One region of the Streptomyces sp. NBC_01006 genome, then DNA from elsewhere that is predicted to be linked to it. Evidence: riboswitches for the same ligand, from Rfam matches in the RefSeq annotation. Region 1 holds a riboswitch; the other holds the start of a gene.
The links. A riboswitch is a leader RNA that binds a small molecule or an ion and turns the genes downstream of it on or off. The one in region 1 is predicted to bind cobalamin.
Positions count from the first base shown of each region.

Region 2: it holds a riboswitch for cobalamin, as region 1 does, so the genes downstream of both, cobN (cobaltochelatase subunit CobN) here and OG509_RS10235 (cobalamin biosynthesis protein) in region 1, are expected to answer to the same signal.

Region 1 is NZ_CP108700.1:2,258,684-2,263,745, reverse strand. It holds gene OG509_RS10245 (putative cobaltochelatase) at 1-285, opposite strand, end outside; gene OG509_RS10240 (cobyric acid synthase) at 365-1,909, opposite strand; gene OG509_RS10235 (cobalamin biosynthesis protein) at 1,906-2,865, opposite strand; cobalamin riboswitch at 2,903-3,061, opposite strand; gene OG509_RS10230 (hypothetical protein) at 3,186-3,407, opposite strand; gene OG509_RS10225 (anion permease) at 3,436-4,728, opposite strand.
Region 2 is NZ_CP108700.1:6,488,372-6,493,433, forward strand. It holds gene cobN (cobaltochelatase subunit CobN) at 1-2,184, opposite strand, end outside; cobalamin riboswitch at 2,217-2,355, opposite strand; gene cobG (precorrin-3B synthase) at 2,495-3,865, shown strand; gene OG509_RS29420 (precorrin-8X methylmutase) at 3,862-4,509, shown strand; gene OG509_RS29425 (precorrin-2 C(20)-methyltransferase) at 4,506-5,062, shown strand, end outside.

The sequences.
Region 1 (5,062 bases):
CAGCTCGACCATGCGCGCGGGCCGGGCGGTCCCGGGGCCGGGTTCGTGGGGGCCGTCGGGGCAGGCCGGGTCGGGGGCGGCGGGGGCGCAGGAGAAACGGCAGCCGGGGACGACGTCGACCTGCGGCAGCAGCGCGGACAGCGCGCGGACGGCGGTGGACTTCGCGGTCCCCTTCTCGCCGCGCACGAGGACGCCGCCGACCGCCGGGCTCACGGCGTTGAGCAGGAGCGCCAGCCGCAGGTCGGTCTGGCCGACCACTGCGGTGAACGGGTAGGGCGTGCTCATGCGATGCCTCTCTCTGTGCGGGTACGGGTACGGGTACGGATGTGCGGGCGCGGGCCGCCGCGAACGCGGGCCGCCGCCGTCACGGGGCGCCCGGGGGGAGGAACGGGAGGCCCGTGGGGGCGCCGCCCTCGATCAGGCGGAGCAGGCCGTCGGTGTCCGCGTGCTCGGCGATCAGGTCGCCCAGCAGGTCCAGTTGCTCCTCCCGGAGGGAGGAGAACGAGGTGTCCGGGGAGGGGACGAAGCGGCGGCCCGACGCCGAGGCCACCTCGCGCAGGAACGCCCGCCGGAAGCCGTCCGACTCCAGCGAGCCGTGCCAGTGCGTCCCCCACACCGAGCCGACCCGGCAACCTTCCAGTCTGCGTCCACCGTCATCAGAGATGAACGTCTCCCCGCCCAGGACCTCGGCCACCCCGTGGTGGATCTCGTACCCGTCGACCGCCTCGCCGAGCGCGGTCCCGGAAGGCCGCGCCAGGGTCTTCTCCCGCTCGAAGCGGATCCGCACCGGCAGCAGGCCCAGCCCGTCCACCGAGCCCGCCCGCGACTCGACCTCGTCCTCGATGTGCTCGCCGAGCACCTGGAAGCCGCCGCAGATGCCCAGCACCGGCCGGCCCTCCGCTGCCCTCCGCAGCAGCGCGTCCGCGAGGCCGCGCTCGCGCAGCCACTCCAGGGCCTTCACCGTGCCCCGGGTGCCCGGCACCACCACCAGGTCCGCGTCGGCCAGTTCCTCGGCCCGGTCCACGAACCGCACCACCACGCCCGGCTCCGCCGCCAGCGCGTCGACGTCCGTGAAGTTCGACATCAGCGGCACCGCGCACACCGCGACCCGCAGCACGTCCTCGCCGACCGGCGGGGCCACGACCGACTCGCGCACCGCGCCCCGCAGGGAGACCCGGAGCCCGTCCTCCTCGTCGATGCCCAGACCGTGCTGGAACGGGAGGACGCCGTACGTCCCGCGCCCGGTCAGGGAGCGGAGCATCTCCATGCCGGGCTCCAGCAGCGACACGTCGCCGCGGAACTTGTTGACCATGTATCCGGCGATCAGCGACTGGTCCTCCGGCGACAGCAGCGCCGTCGTCCCGAAGAACGAGGCGAAGACCCCGCCGCGGTCGATGTCCCCGACCACGACCACCGGGAACCGCGCGGCCCGCGCGATGCCCATGTTCACGATGTCGGTCCGGCGCAGGTTGATCTCGGCCGGACTGCCCGCCCCCTCGCAGATCACGGCGTCATACGTGCCCCGTAGCTGCTCCAGGCAGTCCGTGACGACACCGAGAAGCTGCTCCTGCCGCCCGCCGTGGTAGCCCCGGGCGCTCATCTCGCCCACCGGCTTGCCCAGCAGCACCACCTGGCTGCTGCGGTCGCTGCCGGGCTTGAGCAGCACCGGGTTCATCAGCGCCGTCGGCTCCACGCGCGCCGCCTGCGCCTGCATCGCCTGCGCGCGCCCGATCTCGGCGCCCTCGCGCGTCACGAACGAGTTCAGCGACATGTTCTGCGCCTTGAACGGCGCCACCTTCACGCCCTGCCGGGCCAGCCAGCGGCAGATGCCCGCCGTGACCACGCTCTTGCCCGCGTCCGATGTGGTGCCCGCGACGAGGAGTCCCCCGCCGAGCTTCCCGCCGCTCATCCGCGTCCCTTCCGTATGCCGTGCGACACCGCACAGCGCAGTGCCACACACGCCCCCAGCGCCAGCCACGTCACCTGACGCGACAGCCGCACCGCGCGTTCGATGTCCGCGACCTGCACCGGCCTCCCCGCCTCGCCGTTCAGCACGGCCCGGTGCTCGACCCGCCCCCCGTACGCCAGGGTGCCCCCCAGCCGTACGCCGAGCGCCCCGGCGAAGGAGGCCTCCACGGGCCCGGCGTTCGGGCTCGGGTGCTCGGCGGCGTCCGCCCGCCAGGCCCGTACGGCTCCCCGCCGGTCGGGCCCGGCCAGTACGGCGGCCAGGGCGGTCAGCCGGGCGCCCGGCCAGCCCGCGAGGTCGTCGAGCCGGGCCGAGGCCCAGCCGTAGCGCAGGTAGCGCGGCGACTTGTGGCCGACCATCGCGTCCAGGGTGTTCACGGCGCGGAAGGCCAGCAGCCCCGGGACACCGGCGACGGCGCCCCACACCAGGGCCCCGACCACCGCGTCGGAGGTGTTCTCGGCGACCGATTCCACGACGGCGCGGGCCATCTGCTGCTCGTCCAGGGCCTGGGGATCGCGCCCGCACAGGTGCGGCAGCCGCTCGCGGGCCACCTCGGCGTCCCCGGCGGCGAGCGCCCCGCCGATGGCGCGGGCCTCCCGGCCCAGCGAGGTGCCGCCGACGACGGCCCAGGTGGCCGCCGCGGTCAGGGCGATACGGGCGGCCGCGGGCCGGGAGCGCGCGGCGCGGGCGCCCAGCGCGCCGACGGCGGCCGCGCCCCCGGCGCACAGGAGGGTGTGTATGACGCCCCGGCCGCGGTCGTCGCGCCACAGGGCGCGCTCGACGGCGGCGGCGGCTCGTCCGAAGGCGGCCACGGGGTGCCCTCGGCGCGGATCACCGAGGATCCGGTCGCCGATCAGGCCCGCCGTGGCGCCGTACGCGAAGACGCGGTCGGCACGCATGGTGCAGGTATGTCCTCACTCAGGGTCCGCGCCCTGGTTCGACGTGTCCGGCGGTGGGAGTTCCTGGCTCCCGGGGCGCACGGCGCACATGCCGCGTGCTCCCCGGTGACAGTGGCGGGACCGCGCCGGATTCGCACCGGACTTCCTCTCCATGCCGCCGTATTGGCTCGGGCAGTCCACCACGCACCGCGAAGGCCCGTCAACTCGCCGTTGACCTGCGGCGAGGCAGGTCACAGACACGGGTCACGGACGTACGAAAGCTCCCCCCGGGAAACCCGGAGGGAGCTTTGGCACGTCGTGCCCCGATCGGTCGGATCAGGTCAGCTGATGATCAGGTAGATCCCGTACCCCACGGCCGCCGCGACGAGCGCGAAGGAGGCGTACGCGCCGCTGCGGGCGAGGGTGGCGGTGCCGCCCTGCTCGGTGGCGGCCTCGTGCTTGGAGAGGCCCACCAGGCCCAGCGTGAACAGGGCCACGAGGCCGACGGTGGCGGAGAGGCTGACCCCGAAGACGGAGCCGAGTGCTGCCCAGTCGATCTTCATACTGCGGATTCCTCTGTCGTTCTCGGGGTCAGACCGCTGCGGCGGGAGCCGCGGGCGTCGTCGGAGCGGCCGCCGGGATGGTGGCCTTCAGGGCTTCGTCCGTGACCGCGGCGGTCGTACCGGCGGCCGCCTCGGCAGCGGCCTCGGCGGCCACGGTCGGCGGGACGGTGACGGCGGCCATGGCCGTGGTGACGACACCCGGCTCCTCGGCCACGGCCGGCTGCACCTCGTTGACGTTGCTGTGGTCGACGACCTGGCGGCGCGAGATGACCCAGATGGCGACGCAGGAGGCGATCAGGAAGAGCGCGACGGCGGCGACACCGACGTCACCGGTGCGCATGACCAGCTCGGCACCGGAGGCGACGGCGGCCGCGGCCGGCAGGGTCAGGCCCCAAGCGATGAACATGCGGGTGGCGGTGGACCAGCGGACCACGCCGCCCTTGCGGCCCAGGCCCGCACCCATGACGGCGCCGGAGCACGCGTGGGTGGTGGAGAGGGAGAAGCCGAGGGTGGAGGAAGCCAGGATGACGCTCGCGGCCGAGGTCTGGGCGGCGAAGCCCTGCTGCGGCTGGAGGTCGGTCAGGCCGCTGCCCATGGTGCGGATGATGCGCCAGCCGCCCAGGGAGGTGCCCAGGGCGATGGCCATGCCGGCGGAGATGATGACCCAGACCGGCGGGTTGGCGCCGGAGTCCAGGGCGCCGCCGGCGATGAGCGCCAGGGTGATGATGCCCATCGTCTTCTGCGCGTCGTTGGTGCCGTGCGCGAGGGAGACGAGACCGGCCGAGGCGATCTGCCCGGCGCGGTAGCCCTTGGTGGCGGTCTTGCCACCGACCTTGCCGCCGAGCTTGTACGTGACCTTGGCCGCCAGCATCGCGGCCACACCGGCCACGATCGGCGCGGCGACCGCGGGGAGCAGCACCTTGGTGACGAGCGTGCCGCCGTTGACGGCGCCGAGGCCGGCGGAGGCGACGGCCGCGCCGACCAGGCCGCCCATCAGCGCGTGGGAGGAGCTGGAGGGGAGTCCGACCAGCCAGGTGACGAGGTTCCAGAGGATCGCGCCGACGAGGGCCGCGAAGATCACTTCTGGCTGGATGCCCTCTTCGTTGACCAGGCCCTTGGAGATCGTCTTGGCGACCTCCACGGACATGAACGCGCCGACGAGGTTGAGCACGGCGGACATGGCCACCGCCGTCTTGGGCTTGAGGGCGCCGGTCGAGATGGTGGTGGCCATCGCGTTGGCTGTGTCGTGGAAACCGTTCGTGAAGTCGAACACGAGAGCGGTGATGATCACGATCCCGAGGAGAAGCGTTATGTGCTCCATTTACCCAGGCTTCTGTTTGACGTCAGTGGCTCGGCGACCGTAGGCAACCTGGATGAACGGAAGGTGAACTGACTCGGGCGGAGCGGTGTACTGGACCATCGTGTCATCGGGACCTTCATCCCCATTTTGCGGCTGATACGGCGATTAATGCACGTCAACGGCGGGTAACCGCGTGGCTCCACAAGGGATCCGAGGCCCCCGGGCCCGCCCCGGAGGGCTTCGGGGGGAGATGTAGATCACTCTCGGCCCGCGGGCCCGCCGGACCGCCCGGGCATCTCTTCCCGCCCCCGTCCGGCCCCAATCGGAGCATTCCGCTCCAGTGGCCCGCTCGCCC
Region 2 (5,062 bases), 4.2 Mb from region 1:
GGCCGTCTCCTCCGCCTCGTCGGCGGTCGTCCGGGTGGCCGCGGACTCGTCGAGGCCGAGCGCCTCGCGCAGGCCGGGCAGGGCCGTCGTACCGCCCCAGATCTGGCGGGCGCGCAGGATCGCGAGGACCAGGTTGACCCGGGCCTCGCCGGTCGGCGCGCCGCCCAGGACGTGCAGGCCGTCGCGGATCTGGGCGTCCTTGACCTCGCACAGCCAGCCGTCGACGTGCAGCAGGAAGTCGTCGAAGCCGTCGTCGTCCGGGCGCTCCGCCAGACCCAGGTCGTGGTCGAGCTTCGCGGCCTGGATCAGCGTCCAGATCTGCGCGCGGATGGCCGGCAGCTTCGCCGGGTCCATCGCGGAGATCTGCGCGTACTCGTCGAGGTGCTGCTCCAGGCGCGCGATGTCGCCGTACGACTCCGCGCGAGCCATCGGCGGCACCAGGTGGTCGACCAGGGTGGCGTGCACGCGGCGCTTGGCCTGGGTGCCCTCGCCCGGGTCGTTGACCAGGAAGGGGTAGATGAGGGGGAGATCGCCGAGCGTGGCGTCCGGCGCGCAGGCAGCGGACAGGCCGGCGTTCTTGCCCGGCAGCCACTCCAGATTGCCGTGCTTGCCCAGGTGGATCATCGCGTCGGCGCCGAAGCCGCCGTCCTCCGCGCGCGCCTGGATCCAGCGGTACGCGGCCAGGTAGTGGTGCGAGGGCGGCAGGTCCGGGTCGTGGTAGATCGCGATCGGGTTCTCGCCGAAGCCGCGCGGCGGCTGGATCAGGATGAGCAGGTTCCCGCGGCGCAGGGCCGCGAGGACGATGTCGCCCTCCGGGTTGGCCGAGCGGTCCACGAACATGTTGCCCGGGGCCTCGCCCCAGTGCTGCTCCACGCTGCCGCGCAGCTCGGCCGGGAGCTCGGCGAACCACCGCTTGTAGTCGGCGGCCGGGATCCGGACCGGGTTGCGGGCCAGCTGCTCCTCGGTCAGCCAGTCCTGGTCGTGGCCACCGGCCTCGATCAGGGCGCGGATCAGCTCGTCGCCGTCGCCGGAGACCAGGCCCGGGATGTCCTCGACGGGGCCGAAGTCGTAACCGCCCGCGATGAGGGTGCGCAGCAGTTCCACGGCGCTGGCCGGGGTGTCGAGGCCGACCGCGTTGCCGATGCGGGAGTGCTTGGTCGGGTACGCGGAGAGGACGAGCGCGACCTTCTTGTCGCGGCGCGCGATGTGCCGCAGCCGGGCGTGCCGCACCGCGATGCCGGCGACGCGGGCGGCGCGCTCGGGGTCGGCCACGTACGCCGGCAGCCCGTCCTCGTCGAACTCCTTGAAGGAGAACGGGACGGTGATCAGGCGGCCGTCGAACTCGGGCACGGCGACCTGCGTCGCGGCGTCGAGCGGGGACAGGCCCTCGTCGTTCTCCTCCCAGGCGCTGCGCGAGCCGGTCAGGCACAGGGCCTGGAGGATCGGGACGCCGAGCGCGGCGAGCGCGCCCGCGTCCCAGGACTCGTCGTCGCCGCCGGCCGAGGCCGTGGCGGGCTTGGTGCCGCCCGCCGCCAGGACCGTGGTGACGATCGCGTCCGCCGACTCCAGCTCGGCGATCAGCTCCGGCTCGGGGCTGCGCAGGGAGGACACGTACAGCGGTACGGGCGTACCGCCGGTCTCCACGATCGCGTCGCACAGGGCGTGCACGAAGGCGGTGTTGCCGCTCATCTGGTGGGCGCGGTAGTAGAGCACCGCGATGCGCGGGCCGTACGGGCGCACCGGGGTGCGCTCCAGCGGGCCCCAGGTGGGCGCGGCGGCGGGCGGCTCGAAGCCGTGGCCGGTGAGCAGCACGGTGTCGGAGAGGAAGCGGGCCAGCTGGTCGAGGTTGGCGGGGCCGCCGTGCGCGAGGTAGCCGTGCGCCTCGGCCGCGATTCCGATCGGGACCGTCGAGGCCTCCATCAGCTGCGCGTCCGGGGCCTGTTCGCCGGTGAGGACGACCACCGGGCGGGTCTGCGCCGGCGCCAGGAGCAGGTCGAGGCCGTCCTGCCAGGCGCGCAGGCCGCCGAGGAGGCGTACGACGACCAGGTCGACGCCGTCGAGCAGGGCGGGGAGGTCGTCGAGGGGAAGGCGGGAGGGGTTCGCGAACCGGTACGGCACGGGGCCGTCCGCGGCGGCGCGGGCGCTGAGCAGATCGGTGTCGGACGTCGACAGCAGCAGGATCATGCGGCGGCATGCCTTCCTCGGGGTTTCCGCGCCCCGGGCAGTGTGGACAGCGGGAGTTCCTGACTCACCCGGCGGATCGCTCCGCAGGGTTCACAGTGGCGGGACCGCGCCGGATTCGCACCGGGCTTCCTCCCAGCGGGCCACGTGGCTCCGCCGGTGGTCATCTTAGGTGGCCTTCTCCCTGGCCGGGAGTGGGGGTGGCCCGCGCCCTGGGAGCGGATCCGGGCAGGTCGGGCGGAGGGTGGGGCGGAAGGGGCGGGTGGTGACGGACACAGGTCGGGGTCGGTGAATCGTGGGTATGCTCGCCGCCATGCCGCCCCAGCCCCCTTCCGCCGCACCGCGGGACGAACCGGTCATACGTGACCGCGGTGACGCCTGTCCCGGTGCGCTGCGGCTGCACGCGGCGGACGACGGGCACCTGGCCCGGATCCGGATACCCGGCGGGATGCTCGACGCGGAAGCGGCCCTGCTGCTGGCCGATGCGGCGGACCGGCTCGGCGACGGGCACATCGACCTCACCTCGCGCGGCAACGCGCAGCTGCGCGGGCTCGGCGCGAGCTGCGGCGGCGAACTGCAGACCGTGCTCGTGCGCGCCGGGCTGCTGCCCGCCCCCACCCACGAGCGGGTCCGCAACATCGTCGCCTCGCCGCTGACCGGCCTGGACCGGCGCGGTCTGCCCGACGTGGCGCCCTGGGCCCGGGAGCTGGACCGGCTGCTGTGCGCGAGCGAGCCGGCCGCCGGGCTGTCCGGGCGCTTCCTGTTCGCCCTCGACGACGGCCGCGGGGACGTGACCTCGCTCGCCGCCGATGTGAACCTGGCCGCCGTCCGGGACGGGGGCCGGGCCCTGCTGTGGACGGCCGGCGCGGCGGACGCCCTGCTCGTGGCCGCCGCCGATGCGCCGAGGGCCGCGCTGGTGGCCGCCTCGTACTTCCTCGACGCCGTCCGCCAGGCCGGTACCCGGGCCTGGCGGGTCTCCGAGCTGCCTGCCGAACAGGCTCTCCGTTCCGATGAGTTGGGCGCTCGGCTGGCCGCCGCCGGGGTCTCGGCCTCCGTGGTACGGGGCCGCGCCGCCCTGCGCGGACCGGCCCCCGAACCGGGCGTGGTCCAGGGCCCGGGCGGCGACGCCGCGCTCAGCGTGTTCGCGCCGCTGGGCCGTCTGACCACCGCGCAGTGGCGCAGGCTGGCCGGCCTCACGGGCCGTCTCCGCCTGACCCCCTGGCGCGGGATCGTCGTCCCCGGCCTGCCCGCCCACGCCGCCGAGGGCGCACTCGCCGCCCTCGCCGAGGCCGGGCTCGTGACCGGCCCCGAGGATCCCTGGCGGTCCGTCACCGCCTGTACGGGGCGGCCCGGTTGCGCGAAATCCCTGGCGGACGTACGCGCCGACGCGCGTGCCGTCGTGGCGCAGCAGGCGGAGGCCGAGGCCCAAGGCGAGGCGCAGGCCCAAGCCGAGGCGCAGACGCACGCGCAGGCGACCCGCCCGCTGCCCGTGCACTGGTCCGGCTGCGAACGCCGGTGCGGGCACCCCCGCGGCACCGCCTGGGCGGACGTGGTCGCCACCGCCGACGGGTACGACCTGTCCGCGGCCGGCAGCGCCCCGCGCCGCGGTCTCCCGCCCTCCGAACTTCCCGCGGCCCTCGCGGCCGTACGCCGCACCACCTCCCACGACGCAGCGAAGAAATGAGCGAGTACACAGTGTTCGAGTACGAGAAGGACGGCGCGGCGATCTACCGCCAGTCCTTTGCCACGATCCGCGCCGAGGCGGACCTCTCCGGGCTGCCCGCCTCCGTCGCCCAGGTCGCGGTGCGCATGATCCACGCCTGCGGAATGACCGACCTGCCCCGGGACCTCGGCTACACCCCGGACGTCGTGCTCCGCGCGCGGGCCGCGCTGAACGCGGGCGCGCCGATCCTCTGCGACGTGCAGATGGTCGCCAGCGGCGTCACCCGCAAGCGGCTGCCCGCAGGAAACGAGGTGATCTGCACCCTCTCCGACCCCGCCGTGCCGGCCCTCGCCGCCCGGATGGGCACCACGCGTAGCGCCGCCGCCCTCGAAGTCTGGCGCGACCGCGGCCTGTTGGAGGGCTCCGTGATCGCCGTCGGCAACGCGCCGACCGCGCTGTTCCGGCTGCTGGAGATGATCGAGGAGGGTGCCCCGCGCCCCGCCGCCGTCATCGGCGTCCCGGTCGGCTTCATCGGCGCCGCAGAGTCCAAGGACGCGCTCGCCGCCCACGCCTCCGGGCTCGACCACCTGATCGTGCGCGGCCGTCGTGGCGGCAGCGCCATCGCGGCCGCCGCCGTCAACGCGATCGCGAGCGAGGAAGAATGAGCACGGGAACGACCTCCGGAAAGCTGTACGGCGTCGGGCTCGGCCCCGGCGACCCCTCCCTGATGACGCTGCGGGCCGTCGAGGTGATCGCCGAGGCGCAGGTCGTCGCGTACCACAGCGCCCGCCACGGCCGCTCGATCGCCCGCTCGATCGCCGCGAAGCACCTGCGCTCCGACCACATCGAGGAGCCGCTGGTCTATCCGGTCACCACCGAGACCACCGACCACCCCGGCGGCTACCAGGGGGCGATGGAGGAGTTCTACGAGGCGTCCGCCGCCCGGCTGGCCGCGCACCTCGACGCCGGCCGGACCGTCGCCGTGCTCGCCGAGGGGGACCCGCTCTTCTACGGCTCGTACATGCACATGCACAAGCGGCTCGCCGACCGGTACGAGGCCGAGGTGATCCCCGGTGTGACCTCGGTGAGCGCCGCCGCGGCCCGCCTCGGCACCCCGCTCGTCGAGGGCGAGGAGGTGCTGACGATCCTGCCCGGCACCCTGCCGGAGGAGGAGCTCACCGCCCGCCTCGCCGCCACCGACTCGGCGGTCGTGATGAA